2 regions of the Amycolatopsis sp. NPDC049691 genome follow, and region 1 is predicted to be linked to the other one. Evidence: riboswitches for the same ligand, from Rfam matches in the RefSeq annotation. Region 1 holds a riboswitch; the other holds the start of a gene.

Region 1 (7,663 bases):
TTAAATACTAGTTCACCAACCACACGACCCGTCAGGCGAAGGCTTCCGGGGGCGGGCACGAACACACCAGGTTGCGGTCGCCTGCCGCGCCGTCGATGCGGCGGACCGGAGGCCAGATCTTCGCCTCCGCCGGGCCCGCCGGGAACACCGCGACCTCGCGGCTGTACGGCCGGTCCCACTCACCGGCGACACAGCGGGCCGTGTGCGGGGCCTGCCGCAGCGGGGACTCGGCCAGGGCCCACTCCCCCGCCGCGACCCGGTCGATCTCCGCGCGGATCGCGATCATCGCGGCGCAGAAGCGGTCCAGCTCGGCCAGGTCCTCGCTCTCGGTCGGCTCCACCATCAGCGTGCCCGGCACCGGGAACGACATCGTCGGCGCGTGCAACCCGTAGTCGGCCAGGCGCTTGGCCACGTCGTCGACCGTCACGCCGGTCGCCTTCGTCAGCGGCCGCAGGTCGAGGATGCACTCGTGCGCGACGAGCCCGCCGTGGCCCGCGTACAGCACCGGGAAGTGCTCCCCGAGGCGGCGGGCGATGTAGTTCGCGTTGGCCACCGCCACGAGCGTCGCCCGGCGCAAGCCGTCGGCCCCCATCATCCGGACGTACGCCCACGAGATCGGCAGGATCGACGCGCTTCCCCACGGCGCCGCGCTGACCGGGCCGACCCCGGTCGCCGGGCCCGCCGCCGGCTGCAGGGGGTGGTTCGGCAGGAACGGCGCCAGGTGCGCGCGGACGCCGATCGGCCCGACGCCGGGTCCGCCGCCGCCGTGCGGGATGCAGAACGTCTTGTGCAGGTTCAGGTGTGAGACGTCCGCGCCGAAGCGGCCGTACTGCGCCACGCCGATGAGCGCGTTGAGGTTGGCGCCGTCGACGTACACCTGCCCGCCCGCGTCGTGCACCAGCGCGCACACCTCGCCGACGGTGTCCTCGTAGACCCCGTGCGTCGACGGGTAGGTGATCATGATCGCGGCCAGGTCGGCGCGGTGGTCGTCCACAGTGGACCGGAGGTGGCCGAGGTCGATGTTCCCGTCGTCGTCGCAGGCGACGACGACCACCCGCATGCCCGCCATCACGGCGCTCGCCGCGTTGGTGCCGTGCGCGCTGGCCGGGATGAGGCAGACGTTCCGCTCGCCTTCGCCGCGCGAGCGGTGGTAGGCGCGGATGGCCAGCAGCCCGGCGAACTCGCCCTGGCTGCCCGCGTTGGGTTGCAGGGAAACCGTGTCGTAGCCGGTGATCCGGGCGAGCCACGCGCTCAGGTCGGCGACCACTGCCAGCAGCCCGGCGGCGTCCTCGGCGGGCGCGAACGGGTGCAGGCCGGCGAACTCCGGCCAGGTGATCGGCTCCATCTCCGCGGTGGCGTTGAGCTTCATGGTGCACGAGCCGAGCGGGATCATGCTGCGGTCGAGGGCGACGTCCTTGTCGGCCAGCCGGCGCAGGTAGCGCAGCAGCGCGGTTTCCGACCGATGGGTGTGGAACACCGGGTGGGTGAGGAAGCTGCTGGTGCGCCGCAGCGGGGCCGGGAGGGCGTCCGCGGTGTCGGCGTCGAGGCCGTCCACATCGGACACCGAGACACCGAACGCCTTCCACACGCAGGAAAGCCGCTCGCGGGTCGTCGTCTCGTCGCAGGCGACGCCGACGTGGTCGTCGTCGACGCGCCGGAGGTTGACGCCGAGGTCGCGGGCCGCCGCGACGACCGCGTCGGCCCGGCCCGGGACCGCGGCGGTGATCGTGTCGAAGAACTCGCCGTGCACGACGTCGACGCCGCCTTCGCAGAGGCCGGCGGCCAGCACGGTGGCCATCCGGTGGGCGCGCACGGCGATGTCGCGCAGCCCCTCCGGCCCGTGGTACACCGCGTACATCGACGCCATCACCGCGAGCAGGACCTGCGCGGTGCAGATGTTCGACGTCGCCTTCTCGCGGCGGATGTGCTGCTCCCGCGTCTGCAGGGCGAGCCGGTAGGCGGGGGCACCGTCGGCGTCGGCCGAGACGCCGACGAGCCGGCCCGGCAGCTGCCGCTCGAGGCCCTTCCGGACGGCGAGGTAGGCGGCGTGCGGGCCGCCGAAGCCGAGCGGGACGCCGAATCGCTGGGTCGACCCGACGGCGACGTCGGCGCCGAGCTCGCCGGGCGGCCGCAGCAGGGTCAGGGCGAGCGGGTCGGCGGCGACGATCACCGCGGCGCCGTGCTTCTTGGCGTCGGCGATCGTCAGGTCCAGTTCGCGCACCGCGCCGGACGCGCCGGGGTAGGCCAGCAGGATGCCGAAGAAGTCGCCGCCGAGGCCGAGGCCGGTCAGTCCCTGGGAGAGGTCCTCGACGACCAGTTCGACGCCGAGCGGCTCGGCGCGGGTGCGGAGCACGGCGAGGGTCTGCGGCAGGGTGTCGTGGTCGACGACGAACCGGTTCGAGGACGCCTTGCCCGCCCGGCGCACCAGCGTCATGGCTTCGGCCGCCGCGGTGGCTTCGTCGAGCATCGAGGCGTTGGCGACCGGCAGGCCGGTCAGGTCGGCGACCATGGTCTGGAAGTTGAGCAGCGCCTCGAGCCGCCCCTGGGAGATTTCCGGCTGGTAGGGCGTGTAGGCGGTGTACCAGGCGGGGTTCTCGAGGACGTTCCGCCGGATGACGGGCGGGGTGACGGTGTCGTGGTAGCCGAGGCCGATCATCTGGGCCATGGGCCGGTTGCGGCCGGCGAGCTCGCGCAGTTCGGCGAGCGCCTGGGCTTCGGTGGCGGCGGGCGGGAGCTCGAGCGGCCGCGCGGACCGGCGGAGCGACTCGGGGACGGCACGCTCGGAGAGCTCGTCGAGAGAAGCGACGCCGAGGACGTCGAGGATGCGGCGGAGGTCGTCCGGGCCGGGACCGATGTGCCGGTCGGCGAAGGGAAGCCCCTGTTCCAGGGAGGCGAGTGACGGTTCCACGATGGCCTCCTGGGGACGGCGGGGCTGGGCCCGGACTTCGCTGTCCTGGCCCTCCCCACTCTGTCCGTACCCCGAGGGGCGCCTGAGAGTTTCGCCCGCAGGTTGAACCGGGCTTGCACCGTCGGCGGGGCCATCAGGCTGTGTGCTGACGACCCGCTTTCCAGAGGCGTCTCGTCCGCGCGGTCCAGGGTGCCTGAGAGGTTCCGGGGAGGACTTGCTCCTTCGGCGCCGAGCTCAGTATGAGGCTCGGACTCTCCCGCGCGGATTCGTCGACCGCACGGTGAACCTTACTCCGTCCGCCGCAGCGGTGATCACCCGGTCCGGCGGGCGTTGCGGCGCTGGGTCAGCTCGTCCGGTTCGTGGGTCTCGACGACGCCGCCGTCGGCGCGTTCGGCCGGGAACTCGTGGATGGTGCCGCTGATTTCCTGCATGGCGCCGCTGACCGCGATGCCGAAGACGCCTTGGCCGCCCTGGAGCAGATCGACGATCTCCTCCGGCGAGGTGCACTCGTAGACGGTGGTGCCGTCGGAGAACAGCGTCACGCGCGCGAGGTCGCGGACCCCGCGGACGCGCAGGTGGTCGACGGCGACGCGGATGTTCTGCAGCGAGACCCCGGTGTCCAGCAGCCGCTTGACGACCTTGAGGACCAGGATGTCCTTGAACGAGTACAGCCGCTGCGAGCCGGAGCCGTGCGCGGTGCGGATGCTGGGTGCGACCAGCTTCGTCCGGGCCCAGTAGTCGAGCTGGCGGTAGGTGATCCCGGCGATCTGGCACGCGGCCGGGCCGCGGTAGCCCACCAGCTCGTCCGGCAGCGAGTTGTCGGGGAACAGCTCACCCTGCTCGCCACTCGCGACCTCAACAGGCTGCTTCTCGGAACCAGCCTCGACCACGCAAGCCTCCCCTCGCCCGACCTGGCGGCCGGCGAATGACAGCCGGACGGCCCCAGGAGCGGGACCCGCCGGAGATCAACCGCCACGATCCGGCCCCAGACCGTTAATGACACCGTGGCGATTTACCTCCTTCGACGGTAAGCGCCCGGACAGTGCCGGTCAACGCGACGCGCGGCAAGCCTCAACGGTCGGCTGAGCCTTTGCACCGTTCGCCGTACCCGCGATGGAGTGGTTCAAACCTGTTGCGCCGATTTACTCAGCCGAGTAACTTTTTACTCATGCAAGTAAACACCGACCTCATGGCGGAACTGGGGCTCAGCGGCACCGAGGCGGCCCGCCGCGCGCAGATCATCGGGGCGACCATCGGCGTCCTCGCCGACCTCGGGTACCGCCGGACGACGTTCGCCAAGATCAAGGAGCGGGCCGGGCTCAGCAGCACCCGGCTGATCTCGTACCACTTCACGAACAAGGCCGGCCTGATGCAGGCCGTGCTGAGCACGGTGGTCGAGACGAAGAACGAGTTCCTGAAGGAACGCACCGGCGGCGGGCTCGATCCCGCAGACCGCCCCGGTTACCTGCGGGCGCACATCGAGACGTCGATCGCGTTCCTGCGCGCGTACCCGGAGTGCGTCCGCGTGCTGACCGAGCTGTCGGCCAACGCCGACGACGAGGACGGCTGGGTGATGACGAAGGTGCTGGTCGACGACATGCGCGTGCACGGCCTCGCGCGTCAGCTCAAGCAGGGACAGGCCGAAGGCGTGTTCGGCGAGTTCACGCCGGAGGTGATGGCGATGTCCATCGCGCAGGCGATCGACGGGGTGGCCGCGGCGTACGCGGCCGACCCGTCGCTCGACCTGGAGACCTACGGGCGCGAGGTGGCGGACACCTTCGTCAAAGCGACGGCACCGTGAGGGCGCGGTCGAGGCGCTCTTCGATGCGGGCCTTCGGGAACGCGCCGACGATCGTCTCGACCGGCTCGCCACCGCGGAAGAGGATCATCGTGGGCAGCGACATGACCTGGTAGGAGCGGGTGGTCTCCGGGTTCTCGTCGGCGTTGATCTTGCGGACGGCGAGCGTCCCGGCCCGCTCGGCGGCCAGCTGCTCCAGCACCGGGCCGACCATCCGGCACGGGCCGCACCAGGTGGCCCAGAACTCGACCAGCACGGGGACGTCGCTGCCGACGACCTCGGCGAACGTGGCGTCGGTGACTTCGCTGACTGTGGTGTTTTCGGACACGAGGGGCTCCTTCACGGGCGCGGGGAAGCGGGCACGACACACGGATCGGGCGCTTGCCGGGCGAGCGCGCCGGCGAGTTTCGCGGCCAGCTCGCCGCGGATGCCGCCGAGCCGCGCGAGGAGCGCGTCGGCTTCTTCGAGCTTGCGGCGGTAGACCTCGATCGAACTCGCGCAGGAGTCGCCGGTTTCGTGGCCACTGCGCAGGCACTCGACGAACGGGCGGGTCTCCTCGAGGGTCAGGCCGACCGTCTGCAGGGTCTGGATTTCCTTGACCAGCTGGAGGTCTTCCTCGTCGTACTCGCGGTAGCCGTTCGCCGCGCGACGGGCCGCCAGGAGGCCCTGGGACTCGTAAAAACGCAGCGCACGGGTGGTGACACCCGTGCGCTGCGCAAGCTCTCCGATCCGCATGCCCCCGACGCTAGACGTTGACGTCCGCGTCAAGGCAAGTTCTGATGCTCTGCCGCGGGAGAAAGCGGGGGTCCGGGGGCGAGCCCCCGGGCGGGGTCTGGGGGGTTGCACCCCCAGACGAAACCGCGAAGGGCTTTGGCGAGCGCTCCACGCGAGCACATCCCACCCAAGCCCGAAGCGTCTCAGGTGTCGGCCCCGCGGAAGTCTTCCGGAGACACCGAGTCGAGGAACTCGCGGAACTTCTCGACCTCGTCCTCCTGCTCGTCCGGGATGATCAGGCCGGCCTCTTCCAGCACCGCGTCGACGGCGTGGATGGGGACGCCGATCCGCAGGGCCAGCGCGACCGAGTCGCTCGGCCGGGCGGACACCCGGATGTCGCCGTCGAAGACCAGTTCCGCGAAGAACGTGCCTTCCTTGAGGTCGGTGATGACGACCTGCTCGAGCTCCCGGCCGAGCGCACCGATGACCTCTTTCAGCAGGTCATGGGTGAGCGGACGGGCGGGCCGGACTCCCTGTTGCTCCAAGGCGATGGCGGTCGCTTCGACCGAGCCGATCCAGATCGGCAGGTACCGTTCACCCTCGGTCTCCCGCAGCAGCAAGATCGGCTGATTCGCGGGCAGCTCGACCCGCACACCGACGACGCGCATTTCGCTCATCGGGCTTCGCCTCCCTCTCGTGCACGCGGGCGCAGGTGCTGGAACGTCTCGGCGCCGCCACTGCCGACGCTACCCGTCATTCCCACGCTGTGCTCGCTGTCGAGACTATCTCGGTTCGCCTGCCGCAAACCCCTGCCTTCACGGTACGGCATGCGGCACCGAACATTCAGTCATTGACATGGGACCGCAAAGAGGATCTCACTGCCCCGTTACGGATCAACACCCCGTGACGCCGCGGATTCCCGCCTTGACGAGGAGCGTGTGGAGCGTCACGGACAGTGCCGCGACCTCCCGGACCACCTCGTCGGCCCTGGACTTCGCTTCCGGGTCACGGTGCCGATACACCGGTGTCACGATCTGCTCCAGCAACCCGACCTCGCGGTCGGCCGCGGCGCGGAAGGCACGCAGGTGTCTCGGCTCGATACCGAATTCGGTCATCGCCTTCACCGTGCGCGCGACCAGCACCGCGTCCGGGTCGAAGAACCCGGCGGGGCCGGGCCGGACCAGGCCGTACTGCTGCAGCTCGGCCAGCGCGGCGGCGTCGATGCCGGCCTGCTCCAGGAGCTCCTCCTGGGTCAGGCGCAGCTCCTTGGCCGCGGCGAAGTCGTCCGCCACGGGGAGGCCGACGTTCTCGGCCGGCGCGTCGATCGGCACCAGCCGGCGCGGCGGGCGGGGCAGGGCCGCGGTGGGCTCGGCGCCCGAGTCCACCGCGTCCAGCTGCTCCTTGATGACCTTCAACGGGAGGTAGTGGTCCCGCTGGGCGGCCAGGACGAACCGCAGGCGCTCCACGTCCGCCGCGGCGAACTGCCGGTAGCCCGAGGGCGTCCGGCCCGGCGTGACCAGGCCTTCCGCTTCGAGGAACCGGATCTTGGAGATGGTGACATCGGGGAAGTCCCCGCGCAGCTGCGCGAGTACCGCCCCGATGCTCAGTCCGTGGTTCTGTGGCCGCCCGGCCGCCGTCACTGCGCCCCCTGGCCCCCGTGACCCGGGCCGGTCAGGAAGACCAGGCGGAACTTGCCGATCTGCACCTCGTCGCCGCCGGCGAGGACGGCCTGGTCGACCGGCTCGCGGTTGACGTAGGTGCCGTTGAGGCTGCCGACGTCGATGACGACGAACTCGCCGCCCTCGCGCCGGAACTCCGCGTGCCGCCGGGAGACCGTGACGTCGTCCAGGAAGATGTCGCTGTCCGGGTGCCGCCCGGCACTGGTGGTGTCGCGGTCGAGCAGGAACCGCGAACCCGCGTTGGGTCCGCGCTTCACGACCAGCAGGGCCGAACCCGGCGGCAGGGCGTCGACACCCTGGACCGGCGCCTCCGCGGCCGGGGCGGGCTCGTGGCCTTCGGCTTCGGCCAGGAAGTCGGCCCGGAAGACAGAGGTCCGCTCCGGAGACTGCTCCGGGGGAACGCCGCCGGGCCCGTCGTTCGTGCTCACCTGAGCTCTCCTCCACACATGCTGTGATGCCTAGTACTCAAGAACGTGTAGCTGCCAACGTACCGTGCCTGATCGATTCTCCGAGCCCCGGCTCCCCGAACCGGCGGAGCGGGCTTCAGCCGTTGGTCAGAGCGTC
Region 2 (7,663 bases), on a different contig from region 1:
CGGTCAGCACCCGAACACCGGCCGAGGCGCAGTCTTCCCGCGAGAGCCGCGACGCGAGGATCCGCGAGCCCTCCAGGGTGCGCTGCTGACGCTCCTTGAACTCCTCGCTCGCGGCGATCTTCAGCGCGACGGCCTTGGCCGCGATGACGTGCTCGAGCGGGCCACCCTGCTGGCCCGGGAACACCGCCGAGTTGATCTTCTTCGCCAGCTCCTCGCGGCACAGGATGAGCCCGCCGCGCGGGCCGCCGAGGGTCTTGTGCGTGGTCGTGGTGACGATGTCGGCGTGCGGCACCGGCGACGGGTGCAGCCCGGCCGCGACCAGCCCGGCGAAGTGCGCCATGTCCACCATCAGGCGGGCACCCACGAGATCCGCGATCCGGCGGAACTCGGCGAAGTCGAGCTGACGCGGGTAGGCCGACCAGCCGGCGATGATCAGCTTCGGCTGGTGCTCGACGGCGAGGCGCTCGATCTCGGCGAGGTCGACGATCCCGGTCTCTTTGTCGACGTGGTAGGCGACGACGTTGTACAGCTTGCCCGAGAAGTTGATCTTCATCCCGTGCGTCAGGTGACCGCCGTGCGCCAGGTCGAGGCCGAGGATCGTGTCGCCCGGCTTGAGCACGGCGAACATCGCCGCCGCGTTGGCCTGCGCGCCCGAGTGCGGCTGGACGTTGGCGTGCTCGGCGCCGAAGAGTGCCTTCGCGCGGTCGATGGCGAGTTGCTCGACGACGTCGACGTGCTCGCAGCCGCCGTAGTAGCGGCGGCCCGGGTAGCCCTCGGCGTACTTGTTGGTCAGCACCGAACCCTGCGCTTCGAGCACGCCCACCGGGGCGAAGTTCTCGGAGGCGATCATCTCCAGGGTCGACTGCTGGCGGGTCAGCTCGTCCGCGACGGCGGCGGCGACCTCGGGGTCGACGTCGGCGAGGTGGGCGTCGAAAGTCGGCATCAGTTCTCCTGGGTGTGCGCGGCGTACGCGGCGGCGTCGAGCAGGTCCGGCACGTCCCCGGTCAGACGCACCTTCAGGAGCCATCCTTCGGTGTACGGGTCGGAGTTGATGACCTCGGGGGTGTCCGATGTGGTGCCGTTCACCTCGACGACCTCGCCGGAGACCGGCGCGTACAGCTCGCTGACCGACTTGGTCGACTCGACCTCGCCGAACACCTCGCCGGCGGTGATCGTCGAGCCCGCGTCGGGCAGCTGGACGAACACGATGTCACCGAGCGACTCGGCGGCGAAGGCGGTGATGCCGACGGTGGCGATGCCGTCCTCGACCTTCAGCCACTCGTGTTCCTTCGTGTACTGCAGGTTCTCGGGGATGCTCACAGCTGGGAGTCCTTTACGCGCGGGAGTAGAAGGGCAGGGCGACGACCTCGACGGGCTCGATCCTGCCCCGGATGTCGACGGAGAGCTCGGTGCCGGGCTCGGCGTACGCCCGATCGACGTACGCCATGGCGATCGGGTACCCCAGCGTGGGCGACAGGGCACCGCTGGTGACCTCGCCGATCTCGGTGCCGTCCACCAGCAGCTGGTAGCCGTGCCGCGGGGCACGGCGACCCGACCCGCGAAGGCCGACGCGCACGCGTGGGACGTCGGCCTTGGACCGCTCTTCCAGAGCCGCGCGGCCGACGAAGTCGCCCGGCTTCTCGAACTTGACCACGCGGCCGAGCCCGGCTTCGAAGGGGCTCTGCTCGACGGTGAGTTCGTTGCCGTACAACGGCATCCCGGCTTCGAGGCGCAGCGTGTCACGGCAGGCGAGACCAGCCGGGACCAGGCCGTGCGGCTCGCCGGCTTCCAGCAGCAGGCGCCACAGCGCCGGGGCCTCGTCGGCGTCGACGAACAGCTCGAAGCCGTCCTCGCCGGTGTAGCCGGTGCGGGCCAGGAGGACGTCGTGGCCCTTCACCGAGGCCGGGACGCTGGCGTAGTACTTCAGCGCGTCCAGGTCGGCGTCGGTGACCGCGCCCAGGATCTCGACGGCCTTGGGGCCCTGGACGGCGATCAGCGCCGTGGTTTCGGACTTGTCGTCCACGACGGCGTCGAAGCCCGCGACCCGCTCGGCGAGGGCGTCCGCGACGACCTTCGCGTTGCCCGCGTTCGCGACGACCAGGTAGTGCTCGTCTTCCAGCCGGTAGACGACCAGGTCGTCCAGGACGCCGCCGTCGGCGTTGCAGATCATCGTGTACCGCGCCCGGCCCGGCTTGACCCCGGTCAGGTTGCCGACCAGCGCGAAGTCCAGGACGTCGGCCGCCTGCTTGCCGGTGACGTGGATCTCGGCCATGTGCGAGAGGTCGAACAGCCCGGCCGCCTCGCGGACGGCCTTGTGCTCGGCCAGCTCGCTGGCGTAGCGGACCGGCATGGACCAGCCGGCGAAGTCGGTGAACAGCGCACCGAGTCCCTTGTGGACTCCGTGCAGAGAGGTTTCGCGAGACACGGGTTCAGCCTTCGTAAGCGTTGAGGGGCGGGCAGGAGCACACGAGGTTACGGTCGCCGCGGGCGCCGTCGATGCGACGCACCGGGGGCCAGTACTTGTTCTTGCGCGAAACACCCGCCGGGTACACGGCCAGTTCCCGGTCGTAGCGCTTGTCCCACTCCCCGACCAGCGTCTCGGCCGTGTGCGGGGCCCCGCGCAGCGGCGACTCCTCGGCGCTCCACTTGCCGCCTGCGACCTCGTCGATCTCGGCGCGGATGGCGATCATCGCGTCGCAGAACCGGTCGATTTCGCCCAGGTCCTCGGACTCGGTCGGCTCGACCATCAGCGTGCCGGCGACCGGGAACGACATGGTCGGCGCGTGGAAGCCGTAGTCGATGAGCCGCTTGGCGACGTCGTCGACCGTCACGCCGGTCTCCTTGGTGATCTGGCGCAGGTCGAGGATGCACTCGTGCGCGACCAGGCCGTCCTGGCCGGTGTAGAGCACCGGGTAGTGCGGCGCGAGCCGCGAAGCCACGTAGTTCGCGGCCAGCACGGCGACCTTGGTGGCCGCGGTCAGGCCGGGTGCGCCCATCATCCGGACGTAGGCCCAGGAGATCGGCAGGATCGACGCCGAGCCGTAGGGCGCGCCGCTGATCGGGCCGACGCCGGTCTCGGGACCGGCCGCGTCGAGCAGCGGGTGGTTCGGCAGGTAGGGCGCGAGGTGCGCGCGCACCGCGACCGGGCCGACGCCGGGGCCGCCACCGCCGTGCGGGATGCAGAACGTCTTGTGCAGGTTCAGGTGCGAGACGTCGCCGCCGAACTCGCCCGGCTTGGCCAGCCCGAGCAGGGCGTTGAGGTTCGCGCCGTCGACGTACACCTGGCCGCCGCCGTCGTGCACGATCTTGGCGAGGGTGTCGATGTCGTGCTCGTACACGCCGTGCGTGGACGGGTAGGTGACCATGATCGCGGCGAGCGTGTCGCGGTGGGTGTCCACCTTGGACCGTAGGTCCTCGAGATCGACGTTGCCCTCGTCGGTGCACTTCACGACGACCACGCGCATCCCGGCGAGCACCGCGGAAGCGGCGTTGGTGCCGTGCGCGGACGACGGGATCAGGCAGACGTCACGGGCTTCGTCGCCGTTCGCGCGGTGGTAGGCGCGGATCGCGAGCAGGCCGGCGAGTTCGCCCTGGCTGCCCGCGTTCGGCTGCAGCGACACCTTGTCGTAGCCGGTGACCTCGGCCAGCCACCCGGCCAGCTGCCCGACCAGCTCGTGGTACCCGGCCGCGTCTTCGGCCGGGGCGAACGGGTGGATGCCGGCGAACTCGCGCCAGCTGATCGGCTCCATCTCCGTGGTGGCGTTGAGCTTCATCGTGCACGAGCCGAGCGGGATCATGCCGCGGTCGAGGGCGTAGTCCAGGTCGGACAGCTTGCGCAGGTAGCGCAGCATCGCCGTCTCGGAACGGTGGGTGCCGAAGACCTCGTGGCCCATGAAGCCGCTCTCGCGGGCCAGGCCGTTCGGCAGGGCGACGCCGTCCTGGACGTCGGCCTCGACGCCGAACGCCTTCAGCACCTTCGCGGTGATCGCGGGGGTGCTGACCTCGTCGAAGGCGACGCGGACGTGGTCGGCGTCGACGTGCCCGAGGTTGATCCCGGCCTCGCGGGCGGCCGCGTGGACCTCGGCGGCCTGGCCGGGCACCCGCGCGACGACGGTGTCGAAGAAGGACTCGTGCACGACCTCGACGCCGGTCTGCCGCAGGGCGTCGGCGAAGCCCGCGGCGAGGCCGTGGACGCGCTGGGCGATCTTCTTCAGGCCGTCCGGGCCGTGGTACACCGCGTACATCGCCGCGAGCACCGCGGGCAGGACCTGCGCGGTGCAGATGTTCGAGGTCGCCTTCTCGCGGCGGATGTGCTGCTCACGCGTCTGCAGCGCGAGGCGGTAGGCGGAATTGCCGTCGGCGTCGACCGAGACGCCGACCAGGCGCCCAGGCAGCGAGCGCTCCAGGCCGGACCGGACCGACATGTACCCGGCGTGCGGGCCGCCGTAGCCGAGCGGGACGCCGAAGCGCTGCGTCGACCCGGCGGCGACGTCGGCACCGAACTCGCCGGGCGAGGTGATCATGGTGAGCGCGAGGAGGTCGGCGGCGACGGTGAACAGCGCGCCCGCGGCCTTCGCCGACTCGGAAATCGCGTGGTAGAAGCCGCGGCCGCGCAGCACGCCGGACGCGCCGGGGTACTGGACGACGACACCGAAGAACTCGTCCGGCAGGCCGGTGAGCAGGTCGCGGACCTCGACCTCGATGCCGAGGGCCTCGACGCGCGTGCGCACGACGGCGATGGTCTGCGGCAGGCACTCGGCGTCGAGGACGACCTTGTTCGACTTCGACTTGGACGCCCGGCGCATCAGCGTCACGGCTTCGGCGACGGCGGTCGACTCGTCCAGCAGCGAGGCGTTCGCGGTGGCCAGGCCGGTCAGGTCGGCGACCATGGTCTGGAAGTTGAGGAGCGCTTCGAGGCGGCCCTGCGAGATCTCCGGCTGGTAGGGCGTGTAGGCGGTGTACCAGGCCGGGTTCTCGAGGACGTTGCGGCGGATCACGCCGGGCGTCACGGTGTCGGAGTAGCCGAGGCCGATCATCTGGGTCATCGGCCGGTTGCGCGCGGCGAGAGCGCGCAGCTCCGCGGTGGCGTCCTCTTCGGACGCGGCGGGCGGCAGGGTGAGTTCCTTCGTCGCGCGGATGGCGCTCGGGACGGCGGCGCCGACGAGGGCGTCCAGGCTGCCGTAACCGCATTCGGCCAGCATCTTCGCGCGCTCGGTCTCGGACGGGCCGATGTGGCGGGCGTCGAACTGCGTTGAAGTGATGGGGAGCTCCTCGGGCCGGGCACACGGGTGCGCTGGGAACTCCCCCTCTGTCATGGCACCTGAGAGTTTCACCGTGGGAGACACGGCTTTCACCTTGGGTGAGGCGCGGGTGCGCCTGCTTTCCAGAGTGGCCTCGCGCGAAGCGGTAACAGGTACCTGAGAGATTCTGGGGAGTTTGCTCCTTCGGTGCCCCACTGACTTCGTGAGGGCTCTCCCGCCCCGGCTCTACGGCCCGATCTGCAGTTGTGACGGTCACGGTACCTGCCGGGTTCGAGGTCCGTCTACTTCACCCGGGCAACGCCACATCAGTCTTCGAGCGGCACTCGACCGGCGACCCGGCGGACCACGTGGCCGGCCAGCGCCGGCGGGCGCCGGACCCGGCCCGAGGGCAGGACCAGGCGTTTCAGCGGCCCGCCCACCGGCACCGGCGGGTGCCCGGCGCCCAGCAGCACCTGCTCGACGATCTGCTCGGCGAGCCACGCCACCGAGTCGTTGAGCCGGTCCAGCGAGGGGTGGTCGCCGTCGAAGACGTCCTCGTCGGCGAGCGTCACCTCGAAGTACGAGCAGCCCGGCGGGACCGAGAGCGCCTCTTCGATCGCCCGCGCGCCGTCGAGGGGGTCGGCGAACCCGGCTTCGAGCAGCGGCTCGCGGTAGATCCGCGCCGCCCGTGCCCGCATGCGCGGCCCGTAGCGGACGACGACCGGGAGCCGTCCGGTCAGGTCCGGCACGGCCAGTCCGTGCAGCAGCATGATCGGCGGCACCGAGTGCACCAGCCGCGGCGCGGGCTCGGCCAGCTCGCGCGCGGTGACCCGGACGCGGTCGGCCATCGCGTCCGGGAGGCCGAAGTAGCGGAAGTCGACGTTGCCGAACCCGAGCCCGTCGGCGACCAGCGACGCCAGCAGCTCGCCGTACCCCCAGATCGGCGACAGCACCACGACCGGCGGCGCGGCGACCACCGGCGACGGCGCGGGCGGGCGCGTCGCCTCCTGCTCGGGCACCTGGATGACCAGCCGCGGCGGCTCGTGCCAGTCGTGCACCTCGGCGACCCGCCAGTAGAGGCCGAGCGGCCGCCACAGCTCGCCGAGGATGTCGTGCTCGATGATCCGGCGCACCTCGGCGTCGTCATGGGGGAAGTCCCGCGGCGGCACGATCCCGACGTAGTGGTGGTAGGTGACGCGGACCTCGTCGCCGCGGGTGGCCGACCGGATCCGCATCTCCCAGTCGATCGGCGACGCGGCGATGGCGTTGGCGACCTGCGTGCCGGGCGAGGAGTAGACGAGCGCGGTGGCCTGCCGGAGGAACTGCCCGGCCTGGTCGATGCCCTCCCGCAGCGCCTTCGCCGCCTGGGCGACGTGCACCGGGCTGGCGAGGCTCTCGGGCAGCACGCCGGCGACGCGCAGCAGTTCGGCCTCGCTCAGCCCGGTGACCTCGGCGAGCTGCGCCCAGTGGTCGAAGACGGTCACCTTCGGCGCGTGCCGGTGCTCGATCCAGCTGCGCAGGGTCGACGTCGGGACGCCGATCCGGCGGGCGGCCTCGTCGAGGGACAGGCCCCTCGCGCGGATGCCCGTCCGGACCGCTTCCGCCCACTCGCCGGCGCGCCAGTGCGTCACCTCACAAAGCTAACGAAACCCGCTAGCTTTGCGCAGGGACGAATCGCCCACGCCCGCCCGACGCTGTGACCATGACCACCACCATCATCGCCCTGACGCTCATCGTCGGCGTCGTGACCTTCGCCGCCGGGGCCTTCCTCGCCTCCGAGATCGCCGTTCGCGTGCTTCGCCGCCGCGAGAGGCTCGTGTCCGAAGAGCGCAAGAAGCTCAACGCCGCCTGGAGCTACCTGCGGGAGGTCTACGGCGTCAAGAAACCGACCAAGCGTTAGAGCGGGGTGACGTACGCGCCGGAGATGCCGCCGTCGACCAGGAACTGCGAGGCCGTGATGAAGCTGGCGTCGTCGCTGGCCAGGAACGCCACCGCCGCCGCGATCTCCTCGGGCTCGGCGAACCGGCCGACCGGGACGTGGACCAGGCGCCGCGCCGCGCGTTCCGGGTCCTTCGCGAACAGCTCCTTCAGCAGCGGCGTGTTCACCGGGCCCGGGCACAACGCGTTGACGCGGATGTTCTCCCGCGCGAACTGCACGCCCAGCTCCCGGCTCATCGCCAGCACGCCGCCCTTGGACGCGGTGTAGGAGATCTGCGACGTCGCCGCGCCCATCACCGCCACGAACGACGCCGTGTTGATGATCGACCCGCGACCCTGGCGCTGCATGTGCGGCAACACGGCCTTGCAGCAGTGGTACACCGACGTCAGGTTGACCCGCTGCACCCGCTCCCACGCCTCGATGCCGGTGGTCAGGATGGAGTCGTCCTCGGGCGGGGAAATCCCGGCGTTGTTGAACGCGACGT

Evidence for each region. Region 1 has a riboswitch for glycine ahead of gcvP (aminomethyl-transferring glycine dehydrogenase). Riboswitches for the same ligand answer to the same signal wherever they lie in the genome.
Region 2: linked by a shared signal. The riboswitch ahead of gcvP (aminomethyl-transferring glycine dehydrogenase) and the one ahead of gcvP (aminomethyl-transferring glycine dehydrogenase) in region 1 are both predicted to bind glycine.

The regions. Positions count from the first base shown of each region.
Region 1 is NZ_JBFANX010000011.1:166,218-173,880, forward strand. It holds gene gcvP (aminomethyl-transferring glycine dehydrogenase) at 32-2,908, opposite strand; glycine riboswitch at 3,079-3,177, opposite strand; gene AB0J40_RS25405 (MerR family transcriptional regulator) at 3,220-3,798, opposite strand; gene AB0J40_RS25410 (TetR/AcrR family transcriptional regulator) at 4,098-4,709, shown strand; gene trxA (thioredoxin) at 4,690-5,034, opposite strand; gene AB0J40_RS25420 (MerR family transcriptional regulator) at 5,046-5,441, opposite strand; gene AB0J40_RS25425 (bifunctional nuclease family protein) at 5,624-6,097, opposite strand; gene AB0J40_RS25430 (MerR family transcriptional regulator) at 6,314-7,060, opposite strand; gene garA (glycogen accumulation regulator GarA) at 7,057-7,527, opposite strand; gene gcvH (glycine cleavage system protein GcvH) at 7,643-7,663, opposite strand, start outside.
Region 2 is NZ_JBFANX010000004.1:312,921-320,583, forward strand. It holds gene glyA (serine hydroxymethyltransferase) at 1-943, opposite strand, end outside; gene gcvH (glycine cleavage system protein GcvH) at 943-1,320, opposite strand; gene gcvT (glycine cleavage system aminomethyltransferase GcvT) at 1,334-2,425, opposite strand; gene gcvP (aminomethyl-transferring glycine dehydrogenase) at 2,430-5,315, opposite strand; glycine riboswitch at 5,299-5,397, opposite strand; gene AB0J40_RS11395 (helix-turn-helix transcriptional regulator) at 5,567-6,871, opposite strand; gene AB0J40_RS11400 (hypothetical protein) at 6,943-7,140, shown strand; gene AB0J40_RS11405 (3-oxoacyl-ACP reductase) at 7,137-7,663, opposite strand, start outside.